Linked DNA regions of Terriglobus albidus. Each later gene encodes a partner of the first gene's protein in a complex. Links are inferred from orthologs where the notes say so. Each region holds a gene or a part of one and is shown in the gene's direction. Other genes may lie near its edges.

The links.
Region 2: the proteins of accD (region 1) and accC are in contact, whole or in part, in a solved structure (PDB 8UXZ), measured with the Escherichia coli proteins. The link is inferred for Terriglobus albidus from one-to-one orthologs.
Region 3: the proteins of accD (region 1) and accB are in contact, whole or in part, in a solved structure (PDB 8UXZ), measured with the Escherichia coli proteins. The link is inferred for Terriglobus albidus from one-to-one orthologs.

The regions. Positions count from the first base shown.
Region 1 is NZ_CP042806.1:695,698-701,813, forward strand. The notes cover bases 1,765-4,672. They hold accD (acetyl-CoA carboxylase, carboxyltransferase subunit beta), read left to right. Parts: upstream 1,765-2,749; coding sequence 2,750-3,595; downstream 3,596-4,672. Other genes in these bases: FTW19_RS02890 (PadR family transcriptional regulator), read left to right, coding at 1,765-1,975; FTW19_RS02895 (hypothetical protein), read left to right, coding at 1,972-2,724; FTW19_RS02905 (DoxX family protein), read left to right, coding at 3,677-4,066. Also shown: FTW19_RS02880 (cytochrome D1 domain-containing protein), read left to right, coding at 1-859; FTW19_RS02885 (hydrogenase maturation nickel metallochaperone HypA), read left to right, coding at 907-1,587; more of FTW19_RS02890, read left to right, coding at 1,634-1,764; FTW19_RS02910 (DUF2975 domain-containing protein), read left to right, coding at 4,721-5,161; FTW19_RS02915 (helix-turn-helix domain-containing protein), read left to right, coding at 5,184-5,435; FTW19_RS02920 (serine hydrolase), read right to left, coding at 5,797-6,116.
Region 2 is NZ_CP042806.1:3,909,838-3,912,680, reverse strand. It holds accC (acetyl-CoA carboxylase biotin carboxylase subunit), read left to right. Parts: upstream 1-662; coding sequence 663-2,024; downstream 2,025-2,843. Other genes in the region: thiE (thiamine phosphate synthase), read left to right, coding at 2,587-2,843; FTW19_RS15300 (hypothetical protein), read left to right, coding at 2,168-2,581; accB (acetyl-CoA carboxylase biotin carboxyl carrier protein), read left to right, coding at 130-621; FTW19_RS15315 (M24 family metallopeptidase), read left to right, coding at 1-69. UniProt on the Escherichia coli protein: This protein is a component of the acetyl coenzyme A carboxylase complex; first, biotin carboxylase catalyzes the carboxylation of the carrier protein and then the transcarboxylase transfers the carboxyl group to form malonyl-CoA.
Region 3 is NZ_CP042806.1:3,910,806-3,916,832, reverse strand. The notes cover bases 3,209-6,027. They hold accB (acetyl-CoA carboxylase biotin carboxyl carrier protein), read left to right. Parts: upstream 3,209-4,281; coding sequence 4,282-4,773; downstream 4,774-6,027. Other genes in these bases: accC (acetyl-CoA carboxylase biotin carboxylase subunit), read left to right, coding at 4,815-6,027; FTW19_RS15315 (M24 family metallopeptidase), read left to right, coding at 3,209-4,221. In the rest of the region: FTW19_RS15340 (hypothetical protein), read left to right, coding at 1-319; FTW19_RS15335 (DUF1330 domain-containing protein), read right to left, coding at 334-624; FTW19_RS15330 (MBL fold metallo-hydrolase), read left to right, coding at 680-1,741; FTW19_RS15325 (helix-turn-helix domain-containing protein), read left to right, coding at 1,847-2,104; FTW19_RS15320 (metallophosphoesterase), read right to left, coding at 2,204-3,058; more of FTW19_RS15315, read left to right, coding at 3,136-3,208. UniProt on the Escherichia coli protein: This protein is a component of the acetyl coenzyme A carboxylase complex; first, biotin carboxylase catalyzes the carboxylation of the carrier protein and then the transcarboxylase transfers the carboxyl group to form malonyl-CoA.

The DNA.
Region 1 (6,116 bases):
CATCGACACGATTCCCGAGAACGGTGTCACCGGGCACGAGATCACCACTACGCCCGACGGCAAAATCGCCTTCGTTCCCATGTACGGCAGTGCCGGTGTCGGCAAACCCGGAACCGACGGCGCGGAGATCCAGGTCGTCGATGTAGCCAGCCACAAGATCATCCACACCATCAATTTCGGTCACGGTGTACGTCCGCACAAGCCTGTCTATGACACGCACCGCAACGTCCTGTGGGTGACCACCGAGATCGATCAGAGCATCACCGCCATCGATCCCAAGACCTATAAGGTGCTTTATTCCATCCCGACAGGACAGGCCGAATCGCACATGCTGGTGCTTTCTCCCGATGGCCACCACGCCTACACCGCGAACGTCGGCCCCGGTACCGTCTCCGTTCTCGATCTGGATGCGAAGAAGCTCGTCACCATCATTCCGATCTCGAAGAACACACAGCGCATCACCATCACGAACGATGGCAAGTACGTCTTCACCTCAGACCAGGTTGAGCCGCGTCTCGCTGTTATCGATACCGCCACCAATAAGGTGAAGAACTATGTCGCGCTGCCGGCTTCCGGCTACGGCGGCGCCATTACGCCCGACGGTAAGACCCTGATCCTTTGCCTCGTACATGCCAATAAAGTCGCTTTTCTGGACCTGGCGACGATGAAGGTCACGAAGGTGATTCCGGTGGGCGAATATCCGCAGGCAGTCGTGATCACCAAAGACGGAACGCGCGCCTTTGTCTCCAGCCTGCACTCCGGGACCATTGATGAGCTGGACGTTGCCAAACAGGAGCAGGTAAAGAGCATCTTCTCCGGTAAGGGCGCGGACGGCATGGTGCTGGTCTCCGCGAAATAACGGTTACGCAGGCAGGCCTGGCGTTCGTCTGCTAGCCTTTTAGCAGCATGGAAGCAATCTGCCATCGGTGCCATCAGTCGTTCCCCGCGGACTCCGCGTTCTGCCCTCACTGCGGAGCGGCGCAGCTCTATGTCACCGCGGAGCAGATGGAGGATGAAGCAGCCGCCGGCAATCTGCCGCCGTTGCAGCGAGTCTCGCGCATCGACTGGCACCGGGCCCTGCTCTCGTCGCTGGTGGTTGCCGCCGCAGCCGCGGTACTGTCTGCGCTGGCCGTGCTGGTGCCGGTGCTCTCTATCGCTCGCTTTCTCTGGATCCTCACGGCATCCACCACGACGCTCTGGTTCTACCTCAAGCCGGCGCCCAACCGTCCCATGGATGGCGGTATCGGCGCGCGTCTCGGAACGGTGACCGGTCTCGCCGTCTCGTTCCTCACCACCTTTTCGACCGCGCTGCTGATGGTCATCCAACGTTATGTCCTGCATCGCGGAGCAGCCATGGACGCTGCTTTCGCCGACATGCTGAACAGGCTGGGTGAGTTTTACAAGAGTGTGGGCATTGACGCCCAGCAACAGCAGCTCGTCTTCTCCCTGCTGCGTTCTCCCGAAGGCCATGCCGGGCAGATGCTTTCGGAGTTCGCTATGCGCGCCGTCTTCATCACGGCCTTCCTTGCGCTGGTCGGCGCCATCTCCGGCATGGCCCGTAAGAGCCGTCGCCGCGTCGCTGGCTAACATATATCTGTTGCGGATATATCTGTTCCTGATGTAGAGTGCTTCCATGAGCACCGCCAGGACTTCGCCCGAGGATCATCTTCCGCTAACGCCGGCAGTCTTCGCCATCCTTCTCGCCCTTGCCGATGGTGAAAAGCACGGCTACGCCATCATGCAGGAGGCGCGCGAGCACGTCTCCATGGGGCCGGGAACGCTCTACGGAACGCTCGACCGCCTGCTGACCGCTGGCCTTGTCGTGGAGACGGGCCTCTCTGAAGATGAGCGCCGGCGCTACTATCGCGTTACCCCGCTCGGCAGGCGTGTGCTTACAGCAGAGACGGCACGGCTGCAGCGAGCGGTCGCCATGGCTCAGGACAAAGGCATACGCCCCATCGAGGTGAAGGCATGAAGCTCGATCGTCTCCTCCGCATCTACGCTTTATCCCTGTACCTATATCCAAAGGCATTCCGAGAACGGTATCGCGAGCAGCTTCTCGACGCCGCGCGCCAGGCCTATGACGAGCGGCAATCGGGACACGGCCGGCTGCTTCTGGTCCATCTACGGGACAGCCTGGGTTCCGGACTCTGGGAGCGGATAACGACACCTTTGCGGCCGCTGTACGCCATCCTGCTCTCTGGAGCCGTCACCCTGGTCCTCTTGGTGATGGCGGTTACAGCGCAGCAGATCGTGCGCCGCCAGGCCGATGTCAGGCCCCGACAGGCAGTGGCAAGCATCGCTGCCAGGCTCGGACAAGGCGCGAATGAGCATATCCTGCAGCCGCGAGAAGAGATCAGCGATGTCGATTGGCTGCGTTCTGACCATACCTTTGCCGCCATCTACAACCCTGCCGGCGAACCCATCGCTGCCAGCGCCACGCTGCATGGAGCCTTTCCGCATCTGCCCAGCGTGATCTTCCCTCGTATCCGGCAGACCGGGCGTACGGTCATCACCTGGCAGCCGGAGAATCGTCTGCGCCTTGCGCTCACCGTTCGTCCGCTTCCCGACGGTAACTATGTCGTCGCGGGCCAGAGCCTGCTTCCCTTTGAACGCCGGGAAAGCGCGCTGCGCCTCTCTTTTGCCATCGCCTGGGGCCTCATTCTTTGCGCCGCAGGAGGCCTCTTCCTCCGCCGTCCTGCACCGTACGCTCCGCTCCGGTAAAATAGCCGAGGCGGTTACGAACAGGATGTCCTGGTTTAAGCGCGAAGATAACGAGATCATCAACGACGACACAGAGAAGACAGTCCGCACGGAAGGTCTTTGGATCAAGTGTGAGGGTTGCCGGCAGATCATCTGGAAGGCTGATCTCGAAGCCAACCTGCAGGTCTGCCCCAAATGCGGCAAGCACTTCCGCCTCGATGCCCGTTCGCGTATCGATCTGCTGCTTGAGCCTGGCTATCAGCTGGTCGACCTGGATCTGCGCTCCACCGACCCGCTGAATTTCACCGATCTTAAGAGCTACAGCGGCCGCCTGCAGGCAGCCCGCCGCAAGACCAACCTGAACGACGCCATCATCAATGCCGTCGGCCAGATGGGGCCGCATCGTGTCGTTCTTTCGGTGATGGAATATGGCTTCATCGGTGGCTCCATGGGCTCCGTCGTCGGCGAAACCATCGCCCGCGCTGTGGATCGCGCCTACGAAACCAAGACCCCGCTGATCATCATCTCGGCCTCCGGCGGAGCCCGCATGATGGAAGGCATCGCCTCCCTGATGCAGCTTGCCAAGGTCTCCACGGCTCTTACGCGTCTCGACGCCGAGAAGATCCCGTTCATCTCGCTGATGACCGACCCTACCACCGGTGGCGTCACGGCCAGCTTTGCCATGCTGGGCGACCTCAATATCTCCGAGCCCGGAGCCCTGATCGGTTTTGCCGGTCCCCGCGTCATCGAGCAGACCATCCGCCAGAAGCTACCCGAAGGCTTCCAGCGCGCGGAGTTCCTGCTGGAGCACGGCTTCCTCGATGCCATTGTTCCGCGCCGCGAGCTGAAGGACTACCTCGTCCGCGCTCTCAGTTTCATGCAGCCGGCCTAGCCCAATAGAGACAAGATTTCGTATCCTTGCCGGGCCGTCCCATACCTCCTGGGATGAACCCTCTAAAGGAGACCTTGCCTCATGGCTGAAACCGCAGGCACCTCGAAGGCCGCGCTGTGGACTGGGCGCATCCTCATCTGGATTCCCTCACTCTTTATCCTCTCGGGCGGCATCAACACGCTCCGCCACGCTCAGATGGTGATCGACGGCCTCAAGCAGTTCGGCTATCCCATGAGCATCCTTCCCTACATGGGCACTGTGGCTCTGCTCGGCGGCCTGCTGGCGCTGATTCCGGTCACCGAAGTGTTGGGCGTGATCCTGCTCACGGCCTACCTCGGTGCAGCTGCCCTCACCCACCTGCGGGCGGAACAGGCAATCTGGTACATGCCTGTTCTCTTCGGCGCCATACTCTGGATTGGCCTCTACCTGAAAGAGCCTCGCGTCCGCGCGGTCTTTCCCCTCAACCGCTAGAGCATTTTTCTGTAGGTGTAATGCAGGGTTTGTGCATGTATGGGCGTTTTCCGCAATGAAAACGCCGCTGCACGCTCCTCTCGGAATGCCCAGCAACATCTAGAGATATCGACATATAGAGATAGCCCATGCCCGGGTCCCCATGTCCCCAGGAGACATCCTCCAAGTCAGCGCAGTCCAAAGAAAAAATGACGCGAATGAGTCCCCTCATCCGCGTCCCAGGACACACCTTGGAACTTCTTTATGGGCTCTTCCTTCCTCTTTCCCTCTTTCGAGGCAGGAAAATGCGATTCATGAGATTGCGGAACTGACTCGTAGGGTTGTACTTACGAGCGACCACAAACACACATGCCGACGGCCAGAGGCAGACACGAGTTCATTCTCAGAAAAAATGATCGAGCCGATTGATTTTGGCAGCTGCCATTCAAAGAGAGGGGCGCCTTGCGGGCTCTTGGTAGCGATAAACGCTATTTATTTATCGTTATTCGATAAATAAATATTGACAAAGACGCTCTAGCGTCTTACTGTTTCTTTCGTGGTGCTGGTAGATCTACGGAGGTATCGTTCATGGATTCCGAACTCGAGAGAAAGCTGCAAAGGATTCGGTCGTTCAGCCAGGTTTTCAGGCGGATTTGCCAGGGAGCGTTGCTTGTCATGTTCCTGCTGTTGCTCGCCTGTATCGCCGGCATCTGCATTGGAAGGGGTGGAATCGTCCGTGCATTCGATATCTCGATCCCGTTGAGCACGTTGAGTGGATATCAACGCATCCTTATGGCTGTGGTTGCGGTGCTTGCGATCGCTGTTCCTATCAAAGGGCTGTATCACCTGGAACGGTTATTTCGGAACTATACGGAAGGCAAGATCTTTACCGTTGCATCCGCTGGGGAGATCCGGCAATTGGGTATAACCGCTCTTCTGTGGGCCGCGGCCAATCTTATATGGATTGCCGCTGCAGTGGTCTTAACCGAGCGGCGCCTTCCTCATTCCTTCTACTTCCGCATGGACTCAATCGCCATTGGCGTGACGGTCATCGTGATCTCGTGGCTGATGGAGATGGCTGCGGCGATGCGCGAAGAAAACGAACTGACCATCTGATCTGGCCGAAGGAGCGTTTGCAGTGCCAATTGTTGTCAATGTCGATGTGATGCTTGCCCGCCGGAAGATGAAGCTGAACACTCTCGCCGAACGAGTGGGCATCACGCCACAGAACCTCTCGGTCCTGAAAACCGGCCGCGCAAAAGCGATCCGGTTCAGCACGCTGGAACTGCTGTGTGAGGTTCTCGAATGCCAGCCTGGAGATCTGCTCGCGTTTGAAAAGTCACCCGCGAGTTCCACTTCTGAGGAAGAAGAAGAACTCGCTGAGCTTTAGCAGTTATCGATGAATTCGGACGCTTTACTCTGGATGCCCGTTCATTGCATCGCAAAGGATGGAATATCTGGGGTGAACCATTCGAGCGAAGCTCGAACCGGTGGGAGCCGTGGGCTTTAGCCCACGGTCTCTTTGCCCCAACAAGAAAATGGGCTTTAGCCCTGGGCCTTTCCTCGCGGGCGAAGGAGAACCCAGGGCTAAAGCCCATTTATTTTTGAGCCTTTATCAGCGGGCTGAAGCCCGCTGCTCCCGCCAGTCGTAGCCATGCTCTGGCTATCTCGATGCGTCCTGGCGAGGTACTTCCCCAATCCATCCCGGGGCAACCCTATTCAACGAGTCCCCGCCTTAACGCCCCAACTTTTTAACTCTTCCTCGGCCGCGTAAACACAAACGGCTTCACTGTCCGTTCCAAAGGAATCGAAAGCTCCGTCACCTTACCTTGAGCATCGAGATGGAAGCTTGCTGTCAGCCGGCCCGTAAATGGATCGCTCGCCACGAAGGTGTCGTAGTTGTAATGGCGGAAGTGCAGTGTCAGAGCGTCGAAGTGAAGATCGAGAACGTCTCCCTCTACCGTCATAGACACCTTGCCAAACGCCGGATGAAACCACTCTCCCGCATATGCAGAAAGCGGCAGCGATGTGGGCGCATGAGGCAGACGTCCTGCTTCGAATGCCGCATCAG
Region 2 (2,843 bases), 3.2 Mb from region 1 along the record:
ACCGTCGTCATTAACCGCAACGGCTGCGAGATCATAACGCCGTCGCCGAAAGCCTGGATCGAGTTATAACAAGGACTGGGCCTGCGGTCGGTTCCGCGGCGCCAGCGAATCCGGAAGAAGAGATAAAGCATGGAAGCAAATGAACTGAAGGACCTTCGCGAACTCGTAGAGTTTCTGAAAGACAACAAGATTGCCGAATTCGATCTTGAGCGGGGCGACCTCAAGGTCCGCATCAAATTCACCGGCCCTCCGGTTCCGGCGGCTATCGACTATACACAACTCGCCACATTGATTCCGCAGCAGACGATTGCACCTGCGCCCTTGGTGGCCGCGGCGCCGGTCTCTGCACCCGCGGCCGAGGCACAAGCGCCGGCTGAGAATGTTCATGAGGTGAAATCCCCAATCGTCGGCACCTTCTATGAGTCTTCGGCGCCGGGCGCGGCTCCGTTTGTCAAAGTTGGCGATCAGGTTGAGGTCGGTCAGGTGCTATGCATCGTGGAGGCCATGAAGCTGATGAACGAGATTGAATCTGATGTCGCGGGAGAGGTTGTACGTCGCATTGCTAACAACGGCCAGCCGGTGGAGTATGGCCAGCCGCTTTTTGCCGTGAAGCCACGTTGAGACGCTGTTCGACCTACCCCTGGTAACAAGACTGGAAGAAGATGTTTCGCAAAGTCCTTATCGCCAATCGCGGCGAAATCGCGCTTCGAGTGATCAATGCCTGCAAGGAAATGGGCATTCGTACTGTCGCGGTCTATTCGACAGCGGACCGCAACTCACTGCATGTCCGTTTTGCCGATGAAGCTATCTGCATCGGACCGCCTCGTTCGGCCGAGAGTTATCTGAATGTTCCGGCGGTGATCTCTGCTGCGGAGATTGCCGATGTGGATGCCATTCATCCTGGCTATGGTCTGCTTTCGGAGAATGCCAACTTTGCCGAGGTATGCCGCGCGTCGAACATCAAGTTCATCGGGCCGCCGCCCGAGGTGACGCGCATGATGGGTGAGAAGTCCACCGCTCGCCAGACGATGAAGAAGGCAAAGGTGCCGATTCTTCCCGGATCAGACGGTGTAATTGGCAGCGTGGATGAAGCTCTGAAATGGGCGAAGTCGGTTGGCTATCCCGTCATTTTGAAAGCTGTTGCCGGCGGCGGCGGACGCGGAATGCGTATCTGCCGTGCTCCGCAGGAACTTCCGGACCTCTATAACCAGGCATCGACGGAGGCGCTGAATGCCTTTGGAAACGGTGATCTGTACATGGAGAAGTTCATCGAGCGGCCTCGTCACATTGAGTTCCAGGTGCTGGCCGACGAACATGGGAATGTTCTTTCTCTCAACGAACGCGAGTGCTCGATCCAGAGGCGCCATCAGAAGCTGATCGAAGAGGCCCCTTCGCTCAAAATCACGCAGCAACAGCGCGAAGAGATGGGCAAGGTAATCCGCAAGTCGCTTAAGGACATCGGCTACTGGAATGCGGGCACCATCGAATTCCTGATGGATGAAGACGGGAAGATCTACTTCATCGAGATGAATACCCGCATCCAGGTGGAGCATCCGGTGACGGAGATGATCACCGGTATCGACCTGGTGAAGGCGCAGCTGCGCATTGCCGCCGGAGAGAAGTTGTCGGAGATCGTTCCTCAGCCCATTGTCATCAATGGGCACGCGATCGAGTGCCGTATCAATGCGGAACACCCGGAGAAGTTCACTCCTTCGGCGGGCAAGATTACGGCCTTCAATCTGCCGGGCGGCAATGGTGTCCGGGTCGACACAGCGCAATATGCGGAAGGAGTCGTGCCGCCGTATTACGACTCGTTGATCGGCAAGCTGATTGTTCATGGCAAGGATCGCGAAGAAGCGATGAATAAGATGCAGCGGGCGCTCGACCAATTCATTGTGCAGGGCATTTATACGACAATTCCGCTGCACAAAAAGATCTTTGAGGATGAAGAGTTCCGCGCCGGAAATTTCGACACGAAGTTCATGGAACGCTTCTTTGAACGGGAGAAGGCGAAGGCCGAATAGAGATCATGGAAGACGCACTCAGGCCGTCAGACCATCATCGATGGACTCTGCGCGGCCTGTTTCGTTCTATCCCTATATGGATCGTTCCTTTCCCGCTGTTGTACTTCTTAGTCCTGAGTCGGGGGACAGTGGGAGATCCCGTCATGGCTCTGTGGTGGCATGTGCGCCACGGCAACTACGCCAGCTTCAACGGTCATAGCTTTCGTCTGCCCCTGCTGTGGCGCAGTACCAATCCTGATCGTGGAGAGATCTTCCGCCTGTCGCATGCCGTACAGTTGAACATTGATCATGCCGTCGGCGGGATTCGCAATGAGCAGCAGGCTGAGGCCTTCCAAAGGCAGATCCTTGCAACCTATGGCCGAGGTGTGGAAGAAGGGCGTTTCTCTCCAGAGACAATTCGCGCGCACGGTCTGAGCTTTCTTTGTGTGCGTGAAAACTCCGCACAGCCCTGGGCTTTGTATCTGTGCGTGGTTCCAGGTACCGACTGGCAGATTGGACTGACCGGAGGACAGGCTGGCCTGGACGATGCACGCCGCATCCTGGCATCGGCGCGGTAACCATCATGCAGATTCCTCGGCTCTATCCCATTCTCGACGCCGGTGTATTGGCCGCGCGGCAGATCTCGATCGAACAATTTTCCGGCGAGCTGGCATTGGCTGGAGTTTCGTTACTGCAGTATCGCGACAAGGTCGCGTCGCCACAGACGCTTCTTGCGAATCTGCAGCGAATCCGGTCGGCTGTCCCAGGGGTAAGGTTGTTGCTGAATGATCGGCCTGATCTGGCGAGGATTGGAGAGTGTGACGGCGTGCATGTCGGACA
Region 3 (6,027 bases), 3.2 Mb from region 1 along the record:
TGTAAAGGCCCGCAGAATTGCTGAGGCAAACCGACGGGAGCTGATCTTCAGTCAGGACTGTCTCGAGTTCGTGCTTGATACCGGTGACTTCGTGAACCTGGTTCCGCTGGAGCAGCTCCACACCGTACCGAAACCGGGGGACGTCGTTCTTCTACCCGGCGATGGACTTGAGGCAGGGGCGGGACCTTACCGCGTAGAGCGCATTGAATACATCTTTGCCACGGAAGACGATCCGGAGAAGGCCCGGCAGCCTCGCCAGGCCAAACTCACGAAAGCCGTTGCCCATGTCACCAACCTGTTGGATGGTGGATGGGACTAGGGCGTTTGTTGGGGCTAGACGCCTTCAACGATACGAAAATCGCGATCGACACCGTTGCCCAGAGCCGCTAGTGCCTGCTTGTATGCGTCGCTGTGATGGGTATCGACCGCAGCCTGCAGGCTGGGAAACTCTACGACAACCGTCCGTTCCTTGATGCCGCGGCCGTCAACTTCATGGGGCAGGCCACGTACCAGGGCTGCCCCGCCACCTGCCGCGATAGCCGCCACGGCGAGAGGTGCATAGGCGGCAAGTGCCGCCGGATCGTGAATGGCCTGGTAAGAAACCACCCAGTAAGCCTTTTTCATTACTTCGTCTCCTTTTTTCCTGCGTCGGGGAGCGTTGCAGGGCATCGAATTTTGTGTGAGTTACCTCAAACCGGCCCGGCGCCAAAACGGCAAATTTCTTAACCCCGTCCCGACCCACTTTACCAGTGCGAGCGAAATGTTCCGCATGCTGCCGGAGTTCCTGTTCGGCCGCCGGAAACGTGAACCGGCTCCCCAGTTACCCCACTTCCGTACTGACGCCCGCTGGTTTGAGGCATCCAATGGCTCTCCGGTGAGAATTACCTGGTTCGGACACTCGTCGTTGCTGCTGGAGGTTGACGGATTTCGTCTGCTGGTTGATCCCGTATGGTCGCTGCGTGCTTCTCCGGTGCAGTTCGCCGGCCCGCAACGTTTCTTTCCGCCGACGATCGCTTTGCACGAGTTGCCGCCACTGGATGCCGTTCTGATCTCACACGACCACTACGACCATCTGGATGAGACCGCCGTTCGGGCTCTTGCCGATCGCAACGTCCGCTGGGTGACGTCGCTAGGCGTAGGGAAGTACCTCCGCCGGTTCGGCGTTTCCGCGGAACGCATCGATGAGATGGACTGGTGTGACCGGCTCTCGCTGACCAGCGGACGGAATGGAGCAACGCTGGAGATCCTCTCCTTGCCCTCGCGCCACTTCTCTGGCCGCAGCCTGTTCAACCGCTTCGGAACGCTGTGGGCATCGTTTGTGCTGCGGAACGATCATCACAATCTTTATTTCGGGGCAGATTCAGGGCAGTGGCCGGGATTTGCAGAGATTGGCGAGACGTATGGCCCATTCGACCTGACGATGCTCGAGATCGGGGCTTCGAATCCACTGTGGGAGTCGATCCATCTTGGACCAGACCGTGCCGTGGAGGCTCATGTAGCGCTTCGCGGCCGGGTGATGTTTCCTATCCACTGGGGACTCTTCGACCTTGCCTTGCATGAGTGGCGTCAACCGATCGAGCGGCTGCTGAGCATCGCTCCGGAGAAAGGCGTCGATCTTTGGATACCGGCGCCTGGTGTACCGACGGCATTTCAAGGCGAACCGACGCAGAATCTGTGGTGGCGGCCGTTTGTTAATCCAGCACAGGCGCGCGTTCCGTCACTGGCTACAGCGAAAGGTTGACGAAACGGATGTTAACCCCTCCGTAAACCTCAGAAATTGCTTGTACTTCGGGAAAAAACGGGGTAAAAACAGAGAGCCGGGGAAGTCTGCCCGCAGATGTGATCAATGCCATCCGCTGCCCAGATCGCGCTTCGAGAGGTGATGGATATTCGCCAGGCTGCCGACTATCTCGGCATCAGTGGCGATACTCTCTACCGTTATGCTTCCGAGGGATTTGTTCCGGCTTTCAAGCTGGGGAACCGGTGGCGCTTCAAGCGCTCGCTGCTCGATGCCTGGATGGATGAGCAGTCGGGGGTCCGCAAGCCATCAGCTCCGGCAAAGGCAAAGCCCACGCAAAAGAAGCCTGTCCGTCGCGCGCGTTAGCGCATTTTTCTCCGCAGGGTTTCCGCATCCATAGCCGTTTTCCGCATTGAAAACTCCGCCGCACGTTCCTTCCGGGACAACCAGAACAGGAAAAATGCTCTAGCCCTGCTCCAGTGTCAACACCGTGATCTCCGGCGGGCAGTTGAGCCGGAAGGGAACCTCCGTGGTTCCGATGCCACGATTGACGTAGAGCTGCGTATTGCCTACGCGGAAGAGACCCTCAATATATTTTTTCCCACCCGGCGGCAGAACCGCTTTGAGCGGGGGAAGGAACGGCAGCCGTACCTGACCTCCATGGGAGTGGCCTGAGAGCACCAGGCCTACGGACTGACTCGACGGGTACTTCATCAACTCGTCGATGTAATCCGGCTCGTGAATCATCAGAAGGACCGGCTCCTTAGGGTTACGAATTTTAGACGGGATCGCCTGTTCCGGTTCCGGATAGGAGGCAAGCGTATCGCGCAGTCCTCCAACCCAGATGCGGCTGCCGCCTCGCTCAATGGGAACACTCTTGTTCAAGAGAATCGGTGTTCCATTGGAGACGAGAGCATGGTGGATCTCTGTTTCTCCCATGGCGGAGTCATGATTTCCAAGGACTCCATATCGGATGGGGCACTCCAGCATCTTCAGGATGTCGCCGCAGACATGAGCCTGTGCGATTGGGTAGGTGCGATCGCGCGCGTTACTGATGAAGTCCCCGGTCAATAAGACAGCATCTGGACGAAGCGCATTAACACGGCGCAATACGGAGCGAAGAAAAAATGTTTCCGTGTATTCGTGAAAATGAAGATCGCTGATCTGTGCGATGCGGAAGCCGTGAAAGGCGTCCGGTAGGTTTGCCAGTTTGACGGTAAGCTGGACGACTTCCAGTTCGTGCCGTGCAAGCTCGCCGGAGTACAAAGCCATCCCGGCTACGCCTGCCACTCCCAGTTGAAGAACTTTACGTCGTGTCATCCACGAGGGATCAGGCATAGTTTGATGATATCGTCGTCGTTGGCCCGGAGGGGGATTCGGAACATAAAATAGAACGGATGCAGGTAAGAATCCGTACGATCCGAAAAGCCATGGCCGCACAGAACGTGCAGGCATTGCTGCTGACCCATCTACCCGATGTCCATTATTTGACTGGCTTTACAGGATCCAATGCTGCATTGGCGATCACTCCACGCAAAGCCGTTCTATTCACGGATGGCCGTTATACCGTTCAGGCGAGGGAAGAGGTTGAGAGCGCTCGCGTTGTGATTGCAAAGAAAAAGTCTGCGCAGACAATGGCTGCCGCGTGGCTGGAGCAGCAACAGCTAACTAGCTGCGGTATTGACGGGACGCATACGACCATCGCGCTGTTGGGACATCTTCGCAAGGCAGTGAGTGGACGATTGCGCCGCGGTTTCTTTCAGCCGCTGGAGTCTCCGCTGGTTGCAGCACAGCGGGAGATCAAGGATGCAGCAGAGATCCGCCGCATGCGGCAAGCTGCCGCACTGGGCGCGAGGCTGTTTGACCATATTCTCGGCTTTCTTGAGCCGGGAATTACGGAAGTAGCTGTCGCGGCGGAGCTGGAGCATCAGGCGCGCCTGTTAGGGGCGGAGGCTATGTCGTTTGAGACGATTGTCGCTTCGGGCGCCCGATCTGCACTTCCGCACGGACGCGCAAGTTCCTCCCGCATTCCCCGCAAAGGGTTCATCACACTGGACTTCGGTGTTATTCTCAACGGGTATTGTTCGGACATGACACGCACGGTGCATATGGGCCGTGCAACCGCTGAAGAGGAAAGAGCCTATGCCGCAGTCCTGGAAGCGCAGGAATCGGCAGTGGCAGCCGCAAAGGATGGAGTTACTTGCGGCGATGTTGATGAAGCAGCCCGCAGTGTTCTGAAGCGTGCGGGGCTGGCACGATATTTTACGCACTCCACAGGTCACGGTGTTGGCCTGGAGATTCACGAGGGACCAAGGATTGCCGCCAACCAGAAGCAGCCACTCGCCGAGGGCATGGTCGTTACGATTGAACCCGGTGTCTACCTTCCCGGCCGCTTCGGAATCCGCATCGAAGATACCGTCGTCATTAACCGCAACGGCTGCGAGATCATAACGCCGTCGCCGAAAGCCTGGATCGAGTTATAACAAGGACTGGGCCTGCGGTCGGTTCCGCGGCGCCAGCGAATCCGGAAGAAGAGATAAAGCATGGAAGCAAATGAACTGAAGGACCTTCGCGAACTCGTAGAGTTTCTGAAAGACAACAAGATTGCCGAATTCGATCTTGAGCGGGGCGACCTCAAGGTCCGCATCAAATTCACCGGCCCTCCGGTTCCGGCGGCTATCGACTATACACAACTCGCCACATTGATTCCGCAGCAGACGATTGCACCTGCGCCCTTGGTGGCCGCGGCGCCGGTCTCTGCACCCGCGGCCGAGGCACAAGCGCCGGCTGAGAATGTTCATGAGGTGAAATCCCCAATCGTCGGCACCTTCTATGAGTCTTCGGCGCCGGGCGCGGCTCCGTTTGTCAAAGTTGGCGATCAGGTTGAGGTCGGTCAGGTGCTATGCATCGTGGAGGCCATGAAGCTGATGAACGAGATTGAATCTGATGTCGCGGGAGAGGTTGTACGTCGCATTGCTAACAACGGCCAGCCGGTGGAGTATGGCCAGCCGCTTTTTGCCGTGAAGCCACGTTGAGACGCTGTTCGACCTACCCCTGGTAACAAGACTGGAAGAAGATGTTTCGCAAAGTCCTTATCGCCAATCGCGGCGAAATCGCGCTTCGAGTGATCAATGCCTGCAAGGAAATGGGCATTCGTACTGTCGCGGTCTATTCGACAGCGGACCGCAACTCACTGCATGTCCGTTTTGCCGATGAAGCTATCTGCATCGGACCGCCTCGTTCGGCCGAGAGTTATCTGAATGTTCCGGCGGTGATCTCTGCTGCGGAGATTGCCGATGTGGATGCCATTCATCCTGGCTATGGTCTGCTTTCGGAGAATGCCAACTTTGCCGAGGTATGCCGCGCGTCGAACATCAAGTTCATCGGGCCGCCGCCCGAGGTGACGCGCATGATGGGTGAGAAGTCCACCGCTCGCCAGACGATGAAGAAGGCAAAGGTGCCGATTCTTCCCGGATCAGACGGTGTAATTGGCAGCGTGGATGAAGCTCTGAAATGGGCGAAGTCGGTTGGCTATCCCGTCATTTTGAAAGCTGTTGCCGGCGGCGGCGGACGCGGAATGCGTATCTGCCGTGCTCCGCAGGAACTTCCGGACCTCTATAACCAGGCATCGACGGAGGCGCTGAATGCCTTTGGAAACGGTGATCTGTACATGGAGAAGTTCATCGAGCGGCCTCGTCACATTGAGTTCCAGGTGCTGGCCGACGAACATGGGAATGTTCTTTCTCTCAACGAACGCGAGTGCTCGATCCAGAGGCGCCATCAGAAGCTGATCGAAGAGGCCCCTTCGCTCAAAATCACGCAGCAACAGCGCGAAGAGATGGGCAAGGTAATCCGCAAGTCGCTTAAGGACATCGGCTACTGGAATGCGGGCACCATCGAATTCCTGATGGATGAAGACGGGAAGATCTACTTCATCGAGATGAATACCCGCATCCAGGTGGAGCATCCGGTGACGGAGATGATCACCGGTATCGACCTGGTGAAGGCGCAGCTGCGCATTGCCGCCGGAGAGAAGTTGTCGGAGATCGTTCCTCAGCCCATTGTCATCAATGGGCACGCGATCGAGTGCCGTATCAATGCGGAACACCCGGAGAAGTTCACTCCTTCGGCGGGCAAGATTACGGCCTTCAATCTGCCGGGCGGCAATGGTGTCCGGGTCGACACAGCGCAATATGCGGAAGGAGTCGTGCCGCCGTATTACGACTCGTTGATCGGCAAGCTGATTGTTCATGGCAAGGATCGCGAAGAAGCGATGAATAAGATGCAGC